3 regions of the Rhizobium sp. CB3060 genome follow, and region 2 is predicted to be linked to each of the others. Evidence: predicted binding sites of a transcription regulator. Region 2 holds the regulator's gene; each other region holds the start of a gene.

Region 1 (6,825 bases), 1.8 Mb from region 2:
GGAGCAGGCTTCATCCGCAACGAAATCGCGCGACCCACCATAAGCACGGTGAGGATGCCGCCGACAGCGAGCGTGAGTGAAACGGTAAACAGCGCCAGGGCTGCAAACACGGTGATGCCGGCAAGCGCGATAAACAAGGAACGGATATTCTGCATGGTCGAGACCTCTCTACTCATGGCAATGTGGTCCTCTCTGTTTCTCTCTGCAAGAGGAGCATGGCTTTTTGTTGTCTTGCTTGTTGTTGTCTTGCGTGATGGCCGAAAGCGCGGCAAAACTGTATTATGAGCCGTCCCGCCCCTCCCCGTTCCGTCCGTCTGCGCCGCTCGGTGCTGAGTGTCCCTGCGATCAACCGCCGGGCTCTTGAGAAGATAGCCGATCTCGATTGCGATGCGGTCATCTTCGATCTCGAGGATTCCGTGGCGCCGGAGAAAAAGGCGGAAGCGCGGGAGAATTTGCGGGCTTTTTTCGCCGGCTCGCCGCCTGATAGCGAAGAAAAGGCCGGCAAGGAGCGCATCATCCGCATCAATACGCTATCGTCGGGCTTCGGTGCCGATGACCTGGAGTTGGTGCTGGCGCTCGAGCCGGATGCGGTGTTACTGCCCAAGATCGACGAGCCGCAGGATGTGACCGTTGTCAGCGATAGGTTTGCCGAGGCGGATGCGCCGGAGAGCCTGCGCATCTGGGCGATGATCGAGACGCCGCGCGGCGTCTTGAACGCCGCGGCAATCGCCGAGGCCGGGCGCACGGCGGGAAGCCGGCTCGATTGTTTGGTCGTCGGCCTCAATGATCTGCGCAAGGAGACCGATGTGTTGGCGCAGCCAGGCCGCGCCTATCTCGTGCCCTGGCTCATGCAGGTGATCCTGGCCGTCAGCGCCTACGGGCTCGACGCCATCGACAGTGTTTTCAACGATTTCAAGGATATGCAGGCAGTGGACGCCGAATGTGCCGAGGGCCGCGCTATGGGCTTTGCCGGTAAGATGTTGATCCATCCGAACCAGATCGAAGCCGCCAACCGGCATTTCGGCCCCGATGAAGCTGCCATTGCGGAGGCGGAAGCCATCATCGCCGCTTTCGCCGATCCGGCGGCGGCCGGCCTCAATGTCGTAAACCTCGGCGGACGCATGGTCGAGCGGCTGCATCTTGTCCAGGCGGAAAGGCTGGTCCATAAAGCTCGCCTGATTGCAGAACGCCATCGTCCTTCGACAGGCTCAGGATGAGGCTGATACGTATGAAAGACGACTTGATGAAACTCTACCGCTTCCTCACCGGCCCTGACGACGCTTCCTTCTGCCATAAGGTGACCGCGGCACTGAACAAGGGCTGGGAACTCTCGGGCTCGCCGACCTATGCCTTCAATGCCGCGACCGGCCTGATGCAATGCGGCCAAGCGGTCGTCAAGGACGTCGAAGGCAAGGATTACGATCCGGAAATGAAGCTTTCCGAGCAGTAAGCATAGCAGGATCGGTTCCTCACCGGTCCGTCGCTTCTTCGGCGCTCGCCTCGATGCGCTCCATGTCCTCGTCGCTCAGGCCGAAATGGTGGCCGATTTCGTGGATCAGGACGTGGGTGATGATGTCGCCGAGGGTTTCCTCGTTTTCCGCCCAGTAATCGATGATCGGCCGGCGATAGAGGCGGATCTTGTTCGGCATTTCCCCGGTTTGGGCGGTGAAACGCTCCGATATGCCGCGGCCTTCGAACAGGCCGAGCAGATCGAAGGGCGTTTCCAGCGCCATGTCCTCGAACACGTCGTCGTCGGGGAAATCTTCGATGAGGATGATGAGATTGCCGGTGAGCGAACGGAATTCGTCCGGCAGGTGGCTGTAAGCCTCCGTGGCCAGGGATTCGAATGTGCTGATCGAGGGGGCATGGCGGTCCCGCCAATCCTCGCTCTGGTCAATGCGGGCCATGAATGCTTCCTTCCTTAGCTGGTCATATAGAGCCTTTGTTTCGGTTTTTCGAGAGTGGATTCAGGCAGAGGAATATTTTCTCATAAAATGGTGTTGACTCTTCTTCCGACCTCTGGAATCCATAAGAACATAACAGGAACATAATTGATCTGGAGCTAACGTCATGGCCGAGGCCGCCGTGGCGCGGGAGACGCTTTTTGCCCTGCGTGAAACCATTGCCCGACTGGAAGGCAGGCCGATACCGGCGCTGGCTGCCGTGGCGCATGAGGCACGGGCAGCAGAGCCGGAGGTTGGTTCAGCCGATGCCGTCCAGCCGCTTGCGATAGGGGTTGCCGATCTCGACGAGGCGATGCAGGGCGGCGTGCCGCTCGATGCGCTGACGGAGATCCGCTCACTGGCCTTGCGGGATGCCGGAGCGGCCAGCGGTTTCACGCTTGCTCTCGCTGCACGGCTTAGAGCTCTCGCTGCGCGGCCTGGGGGGCAAGCCGCCGGCAAAACTGCGGCCGTATCGCCGGTTCTGTGGATCGGCGATACGGTCGCGGCGATGGAGGCCGGCCTGCCCTATGCGATCGGGATTCGGGATTTCGGATTGGAGCCGGCCGGTTTTCTGCAGGCATCGCCGCGCAAGCTGGAAGAGGCGCTATGGCTGGCGGAGGCGGCTCTCGTCAGTGCGGCCTTTGCGGTCGTCATTCTGGAGGTACGCGGCAATCCGGCCCGTTTCGGGCTGACGGAGAGCCGGCGGCTTGCGCTTCGGGCCAAGGCAGCGGGGCGGCCCTTGTTTCTGTTGCGTCAAGCGGGCGAGGAGGAGGCGAGCAGTGCTCTCTTCCGTCTCGCCGTCGAACCCGCGCCGGCCCTGGCGCGGCCCCTGCCGGACGGATCGCTACTTGGCGGCAGCATCGGTCATCCGGCCTTTCGTCTCACCCTGGAAAAGAGCCGCAACCCGGCACCCTTTTCCATAACCCTGGAGTGGAATGCCCATGACCGCCAGTTTGCCCCTGTCCTCGACACTCAGCGCCCTGCCTTTCCCGGCGAATACGCAGCGCATTCTGGCGCTGACCTTTCCGCATCTGCCGACCGACCGGATCGCCCGCAAGCGATGGGGTCTGTCCTGGCGTTCGACCGGTCGGCTTGAGGCGCCACCACTCGCCTGTGCCGGCAAGCTGAACAATGCCATGCGGCTCACCGCGCTCAATGAAAGGGCCGAGACGATCGGCCTGAAGCTTGCACAGGGCGTCGCCGAGGCGAAGGCGATCTGTCCCGCCCTTGACGTCGTCGAAGAGAATCCGGCCGCGGATCGCAAGCTGCTGGAGGCGATCGCCGATTGGTGCGATCGCTATACGCCGCTGGTGGCGATCGACGGCAAGGACGGGCTTTTCCTCGATATTACCGGCTGTGCCCATCTCTTCGGCGGCGAAGAAGCGCTGCTCGAGGATATTCTGATCCGGATTTCCCGGCTTGGTCTCGATGTCCGTGGCGCCATCTCCTCTGCGCCGGGTCTGTCCTGGGCGGTGGCCCGCTTCGACGAGAGCCGTGTCGTTCCTCCGGAAGCCATGGAAGAGGCGCTGGCGCCACTGCCGGTCGCCTCGCTCAGGCTTGACGAGGAAACAGTCGCCGCATTGCAGAAGCTGGGATTGAAGCAGGTGGGCGATCTCCTGGCCGCACCGCGGGCGCCGCTGACCCGCCGTTTCGGCGCGCAACTCCTGTTGCGGCTCGATCAGGCCGTCGGCCTGATCGAGGAGCCGATCTCGCCGCGCCGGCCGGTCGCGCAGTTGTCAGCCGAGCGGCGGCTTGCCGAACCGGTGCAGGCGGAGGCCGATATCCTGCAGCTTGCCCGCCAGCTTGCCGAAACCTTGAAGCCGGGGCTGGAGGCCCGCGGTGTCGGTGGCCGTTCGTTCGAGCTTTTGCTGTTCCGGGTCGACGGCATGGTGTTCCGCATCGCCGCCGGGGCGTCGCAGCCGCTGCGGGAGCCGAGCCGGATCGCCAACCTGTTCACGGAGCGCTTCACTGCCATTCATGACGATCTCGATGTGGGATACGGCTTCGAAATCGTCCGCCTCAATGTCCTGGAACATGCGCCTTTCGACGCGGCGCAAGACGATTTCATCGAAGAGGGCCGGCAGGATGGCTCGCTCGCCGCCTTCGCCGACCGGGTCGCGGCACGGCTGGGGCCGGACTGCCTGCAGGGCTTCGCGCTGCAGGAAAGCCATATTCCCGAACGTGCCGTTCGATCGATACCTGCCGTAGAAATCCTTGCGGCCCACAGACGGACAGGAAGCGAGCATGCCGGTCATGGCTTCTTCCGCGGGGAGCGCCCGCTCCGGCTGTTTCGCATGCCCGAGCCGATCGAAACCTTTGCCACCGAAGTGCCTGACGGTCCGCCCCGGCAATTCCGTTGGCGGCGGATCACGCATAAAGTCCTGCGGGCCGAAGGACCGGAGCGGCTTGCGGCGGAATGGTGGGTCGACGAGGAGGAAACCCCGGCCCGCGATTATTTCCGCATCGAGGATGAGGCCGGTCATCGTTTCTGGCTGTTTCGCAAGGGTCTCTATGGTCAGGGTGCAACAAGGCCGAGCTGGTACATGCATGGAATCTTCCCATGAGTGCCCCTGCCCCAACTCTCGAAACCGTGCCCTTTTTCGAGATCGGGGCACGATCGAATTTCTCCTTTCTCGAAGGAGCTTCGCATCCGGAAGAAATGGTTCTGGCCGCAAAGATCGCCGGCCTCAGCGGCCTCGGCATCGCTGATCGGAACAGCGTCGCCGGCGTGGTCAGGGCGCATGTCATCGCCAAGCAGCATCGCTATCGCTTCCAGCCCGGCGCCCGCCTGATCTTTTCGGACGAGACGCCCGACATCCTCGCCTTCCCGCAGAATCGCAAGGGTTGGGCGCATCTCTGTCGGCTGTTGAGCGCCGGCAATCTCAGGGCCGAGAAAGGGGAATGCGAGCTTCACGAGGCCGACCTCCTGGAATGGGGCGACGAGATGATGCTGGCGCTCGTGCCGGATGCTGCGAGCGTGGAGACGCAGGAGGGACAGGCGAAACTGGAAGGGTGCCTGGCGCGGCTGTGGATGCGCTTCGGCAGGAAGCTCCATATGGCGCTGTCGCCCGCCTATGACGGGCGCGATCACCTGTTCTTCGCGACACTCTCCATCCTCGCGCTCAGAAACGGGGTGCGCTTGATCGCCACCAATCAGCCGCTTTATCACGCGAGCGAGCGCAAACCGCTTGCCGATATCGTCGTTTCGATCCGTGAGCATGTGCCGATCGCCGAGGCCGGCTTCAGGCTGGCGGCCAATGCCGAACGCTGTTTGAAGGGCGGGGCGGAAATGGCACGGCTTTTTAAAAACTACCCGAAAGCCATCGCCAATACGCAAAAGTTTTTTAGCCGGCTGTCTTTTTCGCTGGATGAGCTGAAGCACAATTATCCCGACGAAAGTGTTCCGGGCGAGACTGTCTCGGAAACGCTGGAGCGACTGACGCGGGCGGGCGCCAAATGGCGCTATCCTAATGGTATTCCACCCAAGGTCGCCAAGCAGATCGACTACGAGCTCGATCTGATCAAGCAGAGGCAGTACGAGCCCTATTTCCTGACGGTGCATCGCATCATGGAACATGCTCGCAGCGAAAATATCCTGTGCCAGGGCCGCGGCTCCGCTGCCAATTCCACGGTCTGCTATTGCCTTCGAATTACCGAGGTCAATCCGGAGATCACGACGCTTTTGTTCGAGCGCTTCATTTCGACGGAACGGGAAGAGCCGCCGGATATCGATGTTGATTTCGAGCACGAGAAGCGCGAAGACGTTATTCAGTATATCTACAAACATTACAAAAAGGAGCATGCCGGGCTGACGGCGGCAGTCACCAGCTATCGGGCGCGCTCGGCTGGCCGCGAGGTGGCGAAGGCCTTCGGCCTGTCGGAGGATGTGCAATCGGCTCTGGCGAGCGGTGTCTGGGGCTGGTCGACAGAAGAATTATCCGAACGCGAGGCAAGGATTGCCGGCCTCGACCTCAGGGATCGGACGACGCAGCGCGTTCTGTCCTATGCTTCGACGCTGATGGGATTTCCCCGGCATCTGACCCAACATGTCGGCGGCTTCGTCATCACCAGGGACCGGTTGGATGAAGTCGTGCCGATCATGCATACGGCGATGGACGACCGCTATATGATCGAGTGGAACAAGGACGATCTCGATTCCCTCGATATTCTCAAGATCGACGTCCTGGCGCTGGGGATGTTGACCTGCCTTGCCAAGGCCTTCGATCTGCTGCGCCTCCACTATGATGTGAAGAAGACGCTCGCCGATCTCGGCAATGCCAATCATCCGGACGGCGAGCCGGTCTATGACATGATCTGCCGCGCCGATACGATTGGGGTTTTCCAGATTGAGAGCCGGGCGCAGATGAGCATGCTGCCACGGCTGAGGCCTCGTAGATTCTACGATCTGGTCATCGAAGTGGCGATCGTCCGGCCTGGACCGATCCAGGGCAACATGGTGCATCCCTATCTCAAGCGGCGAGAGGCAGACCGGGCAGGAAAGGAACTCGACTATCCGAGCCCGGAGCTGAAGGAGGTTCTGAAGCGAACGCTGGGAGTCCCCCTCTTTCAGGAACAGGCAATGCAAATCGCCATTACGGCAGCGGGGTTTACACCTGCGGAGGCTGACAAGTTGCGCCGGGCGATGGCGACCTTCAAACGAACGGGGACCATCCACACTTTCGAGAAGAAGATGATCGAAGGCATGGCTGAAAGGGGGTACGAGCGGGAATTCGCCAAAAACTGTTTCGAGCAGATCAAGGGTTTCGGCGAATATGGCTTTCCCGAAAGCCACGCGGCTTCCTTCGCCCTCCTCGTCTACGCCTCTTCCTGGCTCAAGGCCTATTATCCCGATGTCTTTTGTGCGGCGATCCTCAATGCGCAG
Region 2 (6,825 bases):
AGGAAGTCGCCGTGTTCGGCAAGCTGTTCGATCGGATAACCGCGATGCAGCAGAACGCCTTCGTCGCCATCAATAAAGGTGATGCTGGATTCGCACGACGCAGTCGAAGTGAAGCCAGGATCGTAGGTGAAAGTGGAGGTGTTCTTATAAAGGGCACCAATATCAATGACACTTGGGCCGATGGTTCCGGACTTAACCGGCAAATCCACCGTCTTTTCACCCCAAGTTAGTTTCGCGCTTTGTTCCGTCATGCTGATCCTCCAAGATTTGGCGGGATTGGCGCCTTAAAAAGCGCCAAAGGGTTAAGCGACTAACGATTAGCTATATGATCCAGAGCCTAATGCCAAGTTATCCTTACGCCTATTTGTGCATTGCAGTATCAACTTTTGGGCACTGCGGTAGAAGGGACCGTTTTGCGCAAGCGTGAATTAGCGTCTTTTGTCGGCGATGATGCCGATTTCAGTTGAAATCACTGGCCGGTGACGGCAAAACTCCCGCTATAGCTGTAGTTTTGCGTGGGCGCTGGAATATATGCCTAATTTAGAGGCACCGGATCCGCAGGTAGATAGTCGGGAATTGGCTGCGGTTGCCGTGCGCGAGCAGGGCGTGGGCGCCGTTATTTCTCGTGCCAAAGCGTCGCGGCCGGAGCGGACACAGGACCACGCCGCGCTTATTGCCCGTCTTCGCCTCGCGGCGGGCAGCATCCGACTCGGCATTTACCATTTAGCCGAAGAAGAGGCGGCGCACGGTCGCGCGATGCTATTTGCGCCGGTCTACATCGGCGCCGGCGCGATCGTCTGGTTCTCAGTCGGAGCCGATCCGCCGCCGCAGGCTGTTTTTACGGCCCTCCTTATCTTCGCTGTCGCATTCTTCCGCCAGCAGCAGGCGGGGCGAGTGCTACAGCACATATTGTTTGCCGGCATGCTGGTGTGCTCCGGCATGGCTCTGGCGCAATGCGAAACCTGGCGCGCATCGACGGTGATGCTCGACTCTGCGGTGACGACCACCATCACCGGGCGGATCGAACGGCGTGAAGCCGACGACAAGGGCCGTTGGCGCTATGTCGTCGCCCTGGAGGCAACGGAAAAACCGACCATTCGCAGGCCGCCGGCGCAGATCACCATTTTCGTGCGCAAACAGCTCCAGCCCTTCGAACTCGGCGACCGCATTCAGGGTAGAGCGCGGTTGACGCCGCCGGCCGGACCTGCCTTGCCCGGCCTCAACGATTTCGCCTTCAGCGCCTATTTCGATGGCACCGGCGCGAATGGCTTTGCCTATGGAACGCCGACACTATTGTCACCGACTGGTGATGTAGTTCAGGGATCGGTCCTCGACAAGGCGGATATCTGGCTTGCCGGTTTGCGCAGCCATATCGGCGATAGAATCAGGACGCTTTTGCCCGGAGACACCGGCGCCTTTGCGGCTTCGCTTGTCACCGATGAGAGACGAGCGATCTCAGACGATACGACGGAAGCGCTGCGGACCTCGGGTCTTGCGCATATCATTGCCATCTCCGGCCTGAACATGGCGCTCTCCGCGGGCATCTTTTATGTCGGTTTACGCTACGCCCTCAGTCTGTTTTTCGGCGTGGCACAGGCTTGGCCAACAAAGAAGATTGCGGCCTTCGGCGCGCTAGTTACAGTGACGGCTTATTATCTCATTTCCGGCTTCGGGGTATCCGCGGAGCGTGCCTTCATCATGATGGCTATCATGCTGATCGCCGTGCTCTTCGACCGACCATCCATTAGCCTGCGCAACGTGGCGCTATCGGCGATAGTCATTCTCATACTGTCGCCTTCGCAGGCGCTCGGACCAAGTTTTCAGATGTCTTACGCCGCGACCCTGGCGTTGGTGTCCGGCTATTCGCTCTGGGCGAGGAGGCCGCATCGGGAGAGCGTTCTCTCCCGGTTCCGGGTCATGCGTCCGCTGCTCTTCGTTTCCCGTTTCTTCGGAAGCATATTGTCGACCTCTTTTATAGGCGGCGCATCGACGGCAATCTTCTCGATAGAACATTTTCACCGGTTGGCGACATATGGCCTCGTTGCCAATCTGGCGGCTATGCCGGTCGTCTCCTTTGTCGTCATGCCGTTTGGCATGGCGGCGACGCTACTGATGCCATTTGGCGTTGATGCCCCTTTCTGGCAGATAACCGGCTGGGGACTTGATGTCGTCATCGTCATTGCCAAAACGGTTGCCGCCTGGGGCGGTAATATTCCCTTCGGCCGGCTGCCGGTCTGGCTGTTCCCGACGGTCATAGCCGGCTTCTTGCTGATGACCTTGCTGAGAACATGGCTGCGACATGCAGGTGCGCTCTTGATCACCGGTTCGGTCGCAGTCGTGGCGCTCGGCCCCGGTGTCCTGAAGCCTGATCTCATGATCTCCGAGGACGGCACGCTGGTCGCCTTGTTGCGCAACGGTGCGTTGACGACAAACCGCGAAAAACCGCCGGATTTCATCTTCGAGCAATGGCAAAGAGCATTGGCGATCACCGAGCAGCAACCGCCAACGATGCTTCCGCCGGATAGTCAGCTCCCCAAAATCAGCAAATCAGACAAGCATCGTCGCCTGAATTCCGAAGAACAGAGCGCCGTTCGAAAGGCGATGGATGCGGCATTAGACGCGGCCGGGCCGGGCGGTTTCGCCTGCCAAAAAGGTGCATGGTGCGTGGCAATGCTGGATAATGGCGACATGCTTGTCACCATTGAAGATGCCGCCTATCTCGCTCCGGCCTGCGACACGGCCAATATCGTCATCACCTCCGTACGGCTGCGTCTTGATCGCTGCCGCTCTGGCGCCACGCTCTTCACAGGTGCAACATTGCGCCGCACAGGGTCCATCGAAATGAGCCTTAGCACCGATAAACCGATAATGACGGCAGCGTTTGAAAACCTTTCGCGGCCATGGAGCCTGCATCGCTCCTACGACTGGCGAACAGACACTTTTGGCGCGCCGCTCAAGCCGGCGTCACCGGTCAGTGATAGCGGCGAATGAGACCGACGAGCTTGCCTTGTACCTTCACTCGATCCGGCCCAAAGATGCGGGTTTCGTAAGCAGGGTTTGCCGCTTCAAGCGCGATCGAGGCTCCCTTGCGGCGGAAGCGCTTCAATGTCGCCTCTTCATCATCGACGAGAGCGACGACGATGTCGCCGGGATTGGCGGTCGTGGCGTTGCGGATGATGACGGTATCGCCGTCAAAGATGCCGGCATCGATCATGGAGTCGCCCTTGACCTCCAGCGCATAATGCTCGCCGGAGCCGAGCATGTCGGCGGGAACGGTGATGTCGTGAGTATTGTTCTGGATGGCCGAGATCGGAACGCCGGCGGCAATGCGGCCCATGACGGGTACCGAAACCGAACTGTTGTTGTCCTCACTCACCGGCTTGGTGGGTGCGGGCGGCGGCACAAGTTGCGGCTTGCCAAGGCTACCCTCGATGACGCTTGGCGAAAAGCCGCGGCGAGGCTGCAGGCTCGGGCTATAGGCCTCCGGTAGCTTGATGACCTCCAGCGCCCGGGCCCGGTTCGGCAGGCGACGGATGAAGCCGCGTTCTTCCAAAGCCGTGATGAGACGGTGAATACCGGATTTGGACGCAAGGTCCAGCGCATCTTTCATCTCGTCGAAAGATGGCGGAACACCGGACTCCTTCATTCGTTCGTGAATGAAGAGAAGCAGTTCCTGCTGCTTGCGCGTCAACATCGTTTTGAACCTCGGGACTGAGAAGGTGTCGTGAAACAAATCCAGAACGGACACTATATGTTCCATATGTGTTCCGCAAGCCCTTAAATTTCGGTGAACATTTTGTAGGTGCATCAAATAAATGGGAACATAACAGGTCCCGGGCAGATGACTTTTTTCCCGGCACCTTCAAACTAAATAGCAGAAATATATGCGGAATCGGGCGAAGCAAAATTTCGGACGATCCCAAAACGGATTATCTCCAAGGCGGCGAAAAGCCATGTTCTTCGTTCTATAAGCTCTTTGGAGGACGACACTCTCCGAACCATGGAGAGCAAGCTATGGATCTGACTGGGAATCCGGATTTCTGAGGGGCCGGGATTGGTGCCATCCGTAGTAATATTCGATGGGATATCAATAGGTTGAACTTTTCCTCGAACTCCCGTGCCGGTGCTCGAGCAAGGTACGGTCGTTGGCGATCTGCCTTAGCATGCTGCGCCCGGCCAGAATCATCTCGACGAGAAAGGCCACAAAGGCGCCCATGAGTGCGAAGACGGCAAGGCCAAAGAGCCAGAGCAGCAATTGCTCGCGAAATTGCTGTCGAATTGCACCGCCCATGAGGCCGAGCGTCGCAAGGCATGTGAACACGCCCGATGCCGTGCCGAGCAGAACTGCGATCTCCAGCGCCAATGTTCGCCGTCGCAGATAATAGAGCTGCAGCAACCGCGTTTCATCCGGGTCCTCAGAGGTCACCCGTTCGAAAAGGCTGTTGACCCGGTCGGAGACGCGGGCGAGCCTGGCCGAGAAGACATTGAGGCACCCGGCGGTGCCCGCCAGCAGAAAGACCGGTGTCAGCGCTATTTGAATAACGTGCGCGGCAATAGACGTCAGATGGTCATTCAGCACATTGGATCTCCTTTCTGTCCAACGTCATCCGGTATCGGCTCCAGGGTTGTCGCCTTGCCAAAGAGGGCGCGGAGATGAGGCTGGTGACTGATCTCGCGCGAACGTTCAGGTCGGCGGCGCTGCCGATTGCGTCATTTGCTCAGCGATCTTCTTTCTCTGCAGTGTCATGGCTGCGATCGCGGCATCGGATTTTTCCTCGCCACCCACCTGCACTGTCGGCTGAGCGAAGTCGATGCCGTTTTCCATGAAGGCGTCGCGGATCATGGTATAGGCCTGGCGCCGTATGTAGGTTTGCCGACCGGGGAGGGCGGTAAAAGCAAAGCTCAGTTCGATACCGAAGTCGCCAATTTGCTCCACCCCCTTCATTTTCAGGGTCTCAAGAATCTGCGGTCCGATTTCCGGATCTTCTTTCAACTGCTCTCCGATTTGCTTGACGATCCTTTTCGCCTTGGCGACGTCGGTATTGAACGGAACCCGTAGCAGGAATTTATCGATCGCCCAGTCGCGGCTCATGTTCTGAACGGCGCCGAGTTCGCCGAAGGGAACTGTGAACACCGGACCATGATGATGTCGAAGCCTGACGGAACGCAGGCTGAACGATTCCACGGTTCCCTTGTAGCTGCCGCTTTGAACGTATTCGCCGACGCGGAAGGCATCGTCCATCAGGTAGAAAATGCCGCTGACGATATCCTTGACGAGCGTTTGCGAGCCGAAGCCGATCGCCACGCCGAATATGCCGGCCCCCGCAATCAACGGCCCGATCTGCACGCCCATTTCGGACAGCACGGTGAGGACGGCGGCTGCGATAACGATGGCTGCCAGTGCGTTGCGGAAGATCGGCAACAGGGTGCGAAGGCGGCCCGCGCGCGCGGCTTCCGCCGATGGCGAGGAGGCACTGCTATCGGCGGCGCTCAATTTCTCGTCAATGAATGCCCTCGACAATTGCCAGCAGAGATCGGCCAAAATCAGAACGACGACGCTCTTCAGCGCACCGCGAACAGCGGCGTCGATCGCCGGATTTTCTCGTGCGAGGATGTTGGGATCATAGTGCCAGACGACGGTAATCCAGGCGACCGCGGCTACGATGACGAGCGCCCGCGCACCGCGGATGGCCAGCACCATGCGCGCACTGTTCTTGTTGTCACCAGGCCAGCGTCCCTTTGCGAATGCTTCGGCCGTCCGTCCGACGGCAGTCAATAGCCCCGGAAGAACAACGACATAGATGCCAAGCCAGAAAAGGCCGACGAAGTTGGCCACCCAAAGAAGCCAGAGGCAGGCAACGTAGAGTGAATAAAGGATGTTCATAAGCGTCAGCTGTCGGGCAGCGGTTTCCTTGCCCGGTCGCCGCCATACGGCTTCGAGCGTAATCAGCAATAGGAGAATGGAGAACCCGTGGGAGACGACGGTGCCGACATCTCCGTCGATGGAGAGCGGTCTGGTCAGCGACGTCGTGGCGCCGGCTATCGCCAAAACGGCAATGAAGAGACAAGCCCTACGATAGCCGAAGGCCGACAGAGAGCCCGCGTCCATCGATAGTCTGCAGACGGCAAATGCGAGGCGAGCGGCAATGAATGCCGTCAGATAAAACAGGATCACCACATGCAGTAGCGGCGGCCAGTCAATGGCTAGGAAAATGGCGGAGCTGACGAGGGTGAAAGTAATCCACGGTCCTAATTCTCCGATCGTATGTGCGACAAGAGGATTTGGAAACTGGGCTTTCAGGACGGTTTTCTTGAAAAACCATTCCGCAGCGAGACCGACGCAGACCAATGCGGCGAACATGACGACGGCAGGCGCAAAGCCGTTGTTCCTTGCCTGCTCACGCACCCTGCTCGCTGCAGCGGCGAGCTGCCCCGGTACATTGGGAATCGCCGACCGTAGCGCCTTATATCGGGCGCGAGCGCGGGCCTCTCCGGTTTCGACCAGCGTCGCCGTCGCCGAAGGTGCCGGCTGTTGCTCGGCTGCTTGCCGCTTTTCCAGCCATTGGCGCAGCTCCGGATCATTCATCAGACGCAGCAATTCCGATAGCTTTGCAGGCGGTGCTGTGGGGGCCGTTTCGGGGGTCTGCGCGTGGCACAGTTGCGGCGCAATAGCCGTGAAAACAAGGATAAGTGCAACGGCGACCAAGCCGCTGGGCATAAGGGAAATCAAGCGAGCGACAGAATCCGTGAACCTTCGGACGTGGCCCACCAGGGCCAGACAAAGAGAAGCCGTCAAATGTAAGACCGGGCGTATGGGCGCCCCCT
Region 3 (6,825 bases), 1.3 Mb from region 2:
CGGGCGTGACGTGCCAGACATCACCGCATTCGCCAATCCGAAAGAGGCGGCATGAAAGTTCTGGTCTCGGGCGGGACAGGTCTCGTCGGCCGCTATATCGTCGAGGAGCTGCTTGCTGCTGGATATCAGGTTGCCGTCGGCGGCCGCAACGCACCGGAATCCAGCCTCTTCTCCCAGCCCGTCACCCTCGTGCCATTTAGCCTCGACCCTTCTGAAGATCAGAGCGACGTCTTCGACGATGCCTATTTCTTCGTGCACGCGGCCTTCGCGCATGTCCCCGGCAAATATCGCGGCGGCGAAGGCGACGATCCCGAGAGCTTCCGCCGGCTCAATCGGGATGGCACGATAAAGCTATTCGAGACGGCAAAACGCGCGGGCATCCGCCGCTGCATCTTTCTCTCGTCGCGCGCCATCTATGGTGATCGGCTGGCCGGCGAGACGCTGACGGAAGACATCATCCCGACGCCGAACACGCTCTATGGCGAAGTGAAGCGCGATGCCGAACACGCCCTCTTCTCCTTGTCCGCGCCCAGCTTCCTGACGGCGAGCCTAAGAGCGACGGGCGTCTACGGCGATCTCCGCCCGAACAAATGGGATGATCTTTTCGCCGATTACCTCGCGGGAAAGCCGGTTCCGTCCCGCGCCGGAACCGAAGTCCACGGCCGTGACCTCGGCCGCGCCGTCCGCCTGCTCTTGGAAACCGAGACCAGCCGCATCAGCGGCGAGGCTTTCAACCTCTCGGATATTCTCACCGATACGCACAATATCCTTGCGCATTTGCAGCGGGCAACCGGCTGTCCGAACCCCCTGCCCGCACCCGCGCCACAGGGCGTCGTTAGCGCGATGGATACATCGAAAATCCGCGCGCTCGGCTGGCGCGCCGGTGGCGCGAGATTGCTGGAAGAGACCGTTGCCAGATTGGCGGTGCCGCTGCGCCATGCGGGTTTCAGCGCATCAACATCATCTCGTCCCAGCTAAGCGCCGCCAAGTCCTCACCCCGAAATCTCGCATCGTCGGCAACGATGAATTCATCCAGTTGCGGCGGGGCGACGCTGCTGCCGGCGAGCATGGCATGCACCTGCCCGCGATGATGGGTCTGATGCTGGAAAAGATGGCTCAGCACGTCTTCCGCTCGCTCCCTCTGGATGCGGTCGCCGCGATGCAGGTCGATCACCCGCACCAGCCCCTCGGGATTCAGATATTCACACAGAACCACGAGCCGCTGGTCGACTTTGCCTTGCTCCACCGTCAAAGCATCGAGCGTATCGAACGGCTCTTCGATGTCGAAAGCTTTAAGACCGAGCGTGCCGCCCTCCAGCGCATCGACATAAAACCAGTCGACGGTCAGGATGTGACTAAGGGTCGACTTGATCGAGGGAAAGAAACTCACCCGCCTGGCCTCGAACTCACCAGGCCGAAGCGCCGCACAGGCCCGATGCAATCGAGTATTCGCCAAGGCGTTGTTGTAAGCGAGCTTGCGGAACACGCGGATCGGATCGAAACCGGACATGCTGCACTCCCTCCTCTACGCTTTGTCGAGATCGCCGTCCCGCCAAACCAGATGGCGCGCGGTTATCGGCAGGCTTTCGATTTCGTCGGCAATGAAATAGGGCGGAATATCGAGTGCAACCAGCGCCTCGCGCGTGGCCGGCACCCATTTGAATTCGAGATGATTGTCGCCGTCTTGGATGCGATGAACGATTTCCTCGGGCCGAAACGGGAAACCCCGGGGGATATCCATCACATAGTAGAGTCCCAGCTCATGCCAATCACGGCGCTCGTAGTGAAAGAAGTTCTCCACCATCCAAAGCAGCCGGCCAACCACAACGTCGACGCCCAGCTCTTCGATCATCTCTCGCCGCAACGTCTCCTGCGACGTCTCGCCGATTTCCGCCCGGCCGCCCGGAAAGGTCCAGAACGGCTCATGCACAGCGCGGTGGACGAGCACATGCCCCTCGCGAAAACCAAGGCCCGCTACGCGCATCTGGTATCGCGCATAACCGGCGTTCACCCTGATGACCCTGCGTTTCGACATCGCCCTATCCCAGATCGATCACAACGATTTCCGGCGGGACGCCGACGCGAACCGGCGCCACCGAACAGCCCAGGCCGCCGGAGACGATGATATGCCGATCCTCTTCGACAATATGGCCATAGACATACCGGTCGCCATAGCGCGACGGCAGATAGGGCGACCAGCCGAAAACCCTGACCTGCCCGCCATGCGTATGACCGGACAAGGTCAGCGACACGCGCGACGGCACGGTCGGAAAGATATCGGGCTCATGGGCGAGCAGGATAACCGGCGCCGAGTCATTCACCTGCGCCAGCGTGCCGTCGAGATCATCGAGTCCCGTCGTGAACTGGCGCTTCCAGCGGACGCTCCGGCGCAAAGCAAGCTGATCCTCGACGCCTGCCAGCCAAAAGCCGTGTCCATCCTTTTCGAGACGAGCCGAACGATTGGAATAGACCGGAATTCCGACATCCGCCAATGCCTTATGACTGAAGGTCGGGCCTGAGCCGCGCTTCTGCGCCGCCGCATCGTGCCACCAATCATGATTGCCGACGATCGCGTGAACGCCGAGCGGCGCCTTCAGGGCCGCGAGCTCCGCCGCCCACACCCGATGATCGACGCGTCCAGTTACGAAATCCGTCCCCGACGTGTAATCGCCGAGCAGAACGATGATATCGCCACCGAGATCGTTGGCACGGGTGCAAATGGAGGCGATGCGATCGGCCGTCATCCACGGTCTGCACGCATGAAAATCGGCCAGTGCCACGACCCTCAGTTTCAGCCCCGGCGTCCAACCAGGCGGCGTCAACTGGTAGCGGGCCACGTTGAGGCGCAAGACGGGCTCGTATCCAAAGGCATAGCCACCGAGCGCCATCAATCCGACGATACTGCTGCCGAAGAGCTTCAGGAAACCGCGACGGCCGATCACTCGCCTTCCTCCTGGAACAGCCTGAACTGTGCTGCCTCCAGGTCCTTTGGCGGCTGCATCCCGAGATGCCTCCAGGCGATCGCCGTCAGCACGCGGCCTCGCGGCGTGCGCTGAATGAAACCCTGCTGGATCATATAGGGCTCGATGATATCCTCGATCGCGTCGCGCGGTTCGGAGAGGCCCGCGGCGATGGTTTCGATGCCGACCGGGCCGCCGCCGAAATTGACGGCGATCATGTTGAGATAGCGCTTGTCGAGCTGATCGAAACCGACATTGTCGACCAGCAGCCGCGTCAATGCCTCATCGGCGATCTCGCGGGTTACCGCCTCCGCCTTTGCCACTTCGGCGAAATCACGCACCCTGCGCAGCAGGCGGCCGGCGATGCGTGGCGTGCCGCGGGCGCGCCTGGCAATCTCGCGCGCGCCCTCTTCGGTTATCCCGAGCCCCATCAGCCGCGCTCCTCGGCGGACGATCAGCTCCAGTTCCTCGACCGTATAGAAGCTTAGGCGAACAGGAATGCCGAAACGGTCACGCAGCGGCGTCGTCAGCAGGCCGAGACGCGTGGTGGCGGCGACCAGCGTGAACTTTGCGAGATCGATCTTCACCGAACGCGCGGCCGGGCCTTCGCCGATAATCAGGTCAAGCTGAAAATCCTCCATGGCCGGATAGAGAATTTCTTCGACGGCCGGATTGAGGCGATGGATTTCGTCGATGAAGAGCACGTCCCGCTCTTCGAGATTGGTCAGAAGCGCGGCAAGATCGCCGGCCTTGGCGATGACAGGGCCGGACGTCGAGCGGAAATTGACGCCGAGTTCCTTCGCCATGATCTGCGCCAGCGTCGTCTTGCCGAGACCCGGGGGGCCGACGAACAGCACATGGTCCAGCGCCTCGCCGCGTCCTTTCGCGGCCTCGATGAACACCTTGAGATTGGCGCGAGCCTCCGCCTGGCCGGTGAACTCGTCCAGCGACTGCGGCCTAAGCGTCACATCCAGGTCTTCGCCCCGCTTTTCCGGCGATATCAAGCGTGCGGCTTCGCTCATGTCAGACGTTCCATTCCCGGTATGCGTTTTGCGGCTTCGATGCTGAAGACCATGGCGGTCACCATGGCTCCCTCCCTTAGATCACCATTTCGTGGAGGAGCGCCATGAGTCGATCTCCTTACCTTGAGACAATAGTAAGGAATAGAAAAAGGTGCAAAGGATCACCGTGCGAGCTCCTTCAAGCCCAGCCGGATCAGCTTGGCGCTGTCTGCTTCCTCACCCGCCGATTTCATCGCAGCCGCAACCGCATTTGCGGCCTGGTCGCGGGAATAGCCGAGATTGGTGAGCGCAGAAACGGCATCCGCGACCGGGGCGGAAGCGACGCCATCGCCCAATTCCTGCTTTAGGCCGATATTGATCGCCTCGCCCGCAAACGCCGGCGCCTTGTTCTTCAGCTCGGTGACGATGCGCATCGCCACTTTCGGCCCGACACCCGGCGCCCGGGATACGGCGCCGCGGTCCTGCAGCGCGATCGCATTGGCGAGCTCCGACGGCGTCAGCGTCGACAACAGTGCCAGCGCCACCTTCGCGCCGATACCCTGCACCGTCTGCAGAAGATTGAACCACTCCCGTTCAAGCACCGTCGTGAACCCGAAAAGACGGATCTGGTCCTCGCGGACATATGTCTCGATGAAGAGAACACAGGCTTCGCCGACCGAGCCGAGTTTCGACAGCGTACGCGCCGAACAATAGGCGACGTAGCAGACGCCGTGCACATCCACGAGCGCATAGTCCTCGCCGATCTCTTCGATTGTGCCTTTCAACTTGCCGATCATGAATGATGTCCGTCAGGGATGGGTTTCGGGAGAGATAAGGTCAAGTGAAGGAAAGTAAGAGCGATAACGAAAACAAACTACCCCGCCAGCGCCGCCTGGCGCATCCGGCTGGCGCCGCGATTATGGGCATGGCAGATGGCGATGGCGAGTGCATCGGCGGCGTCGTTGCCTTTGAACTCCACCTTCGGCATCAGGATCTTCAGCATCATGTGGATCTGCTGCTTCTCGCCATGACCCACACCGATCACTGCCTTCTTGACGGCATTCGGCGCATATTCGGCAACCTGCAGCCCGGCGCGCGCCGGCACGAGCATGGCGATACCGCGCGCCTGGCCGAGCTTCAGCGTCGCCACCGCATCCTTATTGACGAAGGTCTGTTCGACAGCGGCTTCATCCGGCTTGTAGCTGTGGACGATATCGGCAAGCCCATCGTGAAGCTGGCAGAGGCGCGACGCGAGATCCATCTCGCCGTCCGACGTCACCGTCCCCGAGGCCACGAAACGCAGGGAATTGCCCAATGTGTCGATAATGCCCCAGCCGGTGCGGCGCAGGCCGGGATCGATGCCGATGATTCGAATCGTATTCTGCATGCGTCAACCTATCTTTGGAGCTGCAGATGTGCCAGCAAAATGTGAACAAAACAAAAACAAACTCCCAAACCCAGCCTCTTTCTGCAGCTTTGAAATTAGGGTGACGAAATTGCCGGGCAGGGTTTGGAATGGAGTGTCGGCGCTCCTACATGGAGACAATTGCTCCTCCCCTTTCACCACGCAGGTCTCTTGCCATGGTCCCCTTTTCCATCCTCGATCTTTCGCCCGTTGCCGAGGGCAGCACAGTCAGCCAATCCTTCGAAGGCTCGAAGCGCATGGCGCAGAAGGCGGAAGCGCTTGGCTACACCAGGTTCTGGCTGGCGGAGCATCATGGCATGCCAGGCGTCGCCAGCGCCGCGACCGCGGTTGTTATCGGCCATGTCGGAGCAGCCACTTCGCGCATCCGCATCGGCTCGGGCGGCGTCATGCTGCCGAACCATTCGCCGCTGGTGATAGCGGAGCAATTCGGCACGCTCGAAGCCCTGTTTCCCGGCCGCGTCGATCTCGGTCTCGGTCGTGCGCCGGGCACGGATATGCGCACGGCGCAGGCCCTGCGTCGCAACCTCGATGCCGGCGCCCAGAGCTTCCCCAATGATATTGTCGAGCTGCAGCATCTGTTCAGCCCGGCCGACGAGAACCAATCGATCCTTGCCGTACCCGGCAACGGCGCCAAAGTGCCGATCTGGCTGCTCGGATCGAGCCTCTACAGCGCCCATCTCGCCGCCATGCTCGGCCTGCCCTATGCTTTCGCCTCGCATTTTGCGCCGGAAGCTTTGCTCGATGCCGTCGCCATCTATCGCGACCGCTTCACGCCGTCGGCAACACTCGACAAACCCTATGTCATGGTCGGCGTCATGGGCTCGGCCGCGGAGACCGACGAAGAGGCGGATTATCACTTCACCTCGGCACAGCAGCAATTCGTCAACCTGCGCCGCAATGTCCGCGGCCCCTTCCCTCGCCCCCGCAGGGACATGGACGATTTCTGGACGCCTATGGAAAAACTGAATGTCGAACACACCCTGCGTTACGCCATTGTCGGCTCACCCGCGACTGCGGAGGCCAAGCTTTCGCAGTTCATCAAGGATACGGAAGCGGACGAAGTGATCATTTCGATGCCGATCCACGACATCGAGGCGCGGCTGAGATCGGTGGAGCTATTCGCGCAATTGCCGTCATTCAAGAAGGCTGCCTAATAATAGAAAAGCCCCAGTCTCCCTTGGCAAAACCTGGGAGACTGGGGCTTATTTTTAGAGGAAAAAATCAGGCCGAGAGCTTGGCCAGAATCTCTTCGGAGACTTCGAAGTTCGAATAGACGTTCTGCACGTCGTCGTCGTCTTCCAGGCTGTCGATTAGCTTCATCAGCGACTGCGCCTTTTCTTCGTCGACCGGCACATTGTTCTGGGCACGCCAGATCGCCTTGACGGTTTCGGCTTCGCCGAGCGTTGCTTCGAGTGCCTTGGCAACCTCGTTCATCGCT

Evidence for each region. Region 2 encodes LexA, which represses DNA repair genes until DNA is damaged. Its sites were predicted from a motif close to TGTTCNNNNTGTGTTCNG; they were not measured.
Region 1: N2601_RS17175 (ImuA family protein) is a predicted target of LexA. The motif match lies at 2,031-2,048, and genes of this name have one in related genera.
Region 3: ruvC (crossover junction endodeoxyribonuclease RuvC) is a predicted target of LexA. The motif match lies at 5,390-5,407, and genes of this name have one in related genera.

Annotation. Positions count from the first base shown of each region.
Region 1 covers NZ_CP104158.1:3,568,541-3,575,365, reverse strand. The annotation lists gene N2601_RS17195 (hypothetical protein) at 1-155, opposite strand, end outside; gene N2601_RS17190 (HpcH/HpaI aldolase/citrate lyase family protein) at 282-1,217, shown strand; gene N2601_RS17185 (DUF1737 domain-containing protein) at 1,244-1,450, shown strand; gene N2601_RS17180 (metallopeptidase family protein) at 1,470-1,907, opposite strand; gene N2601_RS17175 (ImuA family protein) at 2,071-3,039, shown strand; gene N2601_RS17170 (Y-family DNA polymerase) at 3,080-4,507, shown strand; gene N2601_RS17165 (error-prone DNA polymerase) at 4,504-6,825, shown strand, end outside.
Region 2 covers NZ_CP104158.1:1,282,635-1,289,459, forward strand. The annotation lists gene gltA (citrate synthase) at 1-251, opposite strand, end outside; gene N2601_RS06365 (ComEC/Rec2 family competence protein) at 532-2,991, shown strand; gene lexA (transcriptional repressor LexA) at 2,972-3,694, opposite strand; gene N2601_RS06375 (DUF2721 domain-containing protein) at 4,088-4,579, opposite strand; gene N2601_RS06380 (mechanosensitive ion channel family protein) at 4,685-6,718, opposite strand.
Region 3 covers NZ_CP104158.1:2,592,063-2,598,887, forward strand. The annotation lists gene N2601_RS12565 (glycosyltransferase) at 1-55, shown strand, start outside; gene N2601_RS12570 (NAD-dependent epimerase/dehydratase family protein) at 52-978, shown strand; gene N2601_RS12575 (DinB family protein) at 947-1,510, opposite strand; gene N2601_RS12580 (NUDIX hydrolase) at 1,526-2,035, opposite strand; gene N2601_RS12585 (metallophosphoesterase) at 2,040-2,942, opposite strand; gene ruvB (Holliday junction branch migration DNA helicase RuvB) at 2,939-3,982, opposite strand; gene ruvA (Holliday junction branch migration protein RuvA) at 4,144-4,758, opposite strand; gene ruvC (crossover junction endodeoxyribonuclease RuvC) at 4,836-5,348, opposite strand; gene N2601_RS12605 (LLM class flavin-dependent oxidoreductase) at 5,543-6,541, shown strand; gene N2601_RS12610 (YebC/PmpR family DNA-binding transcriptional regulator) at 6,609-6,825, opposite strand, start outside.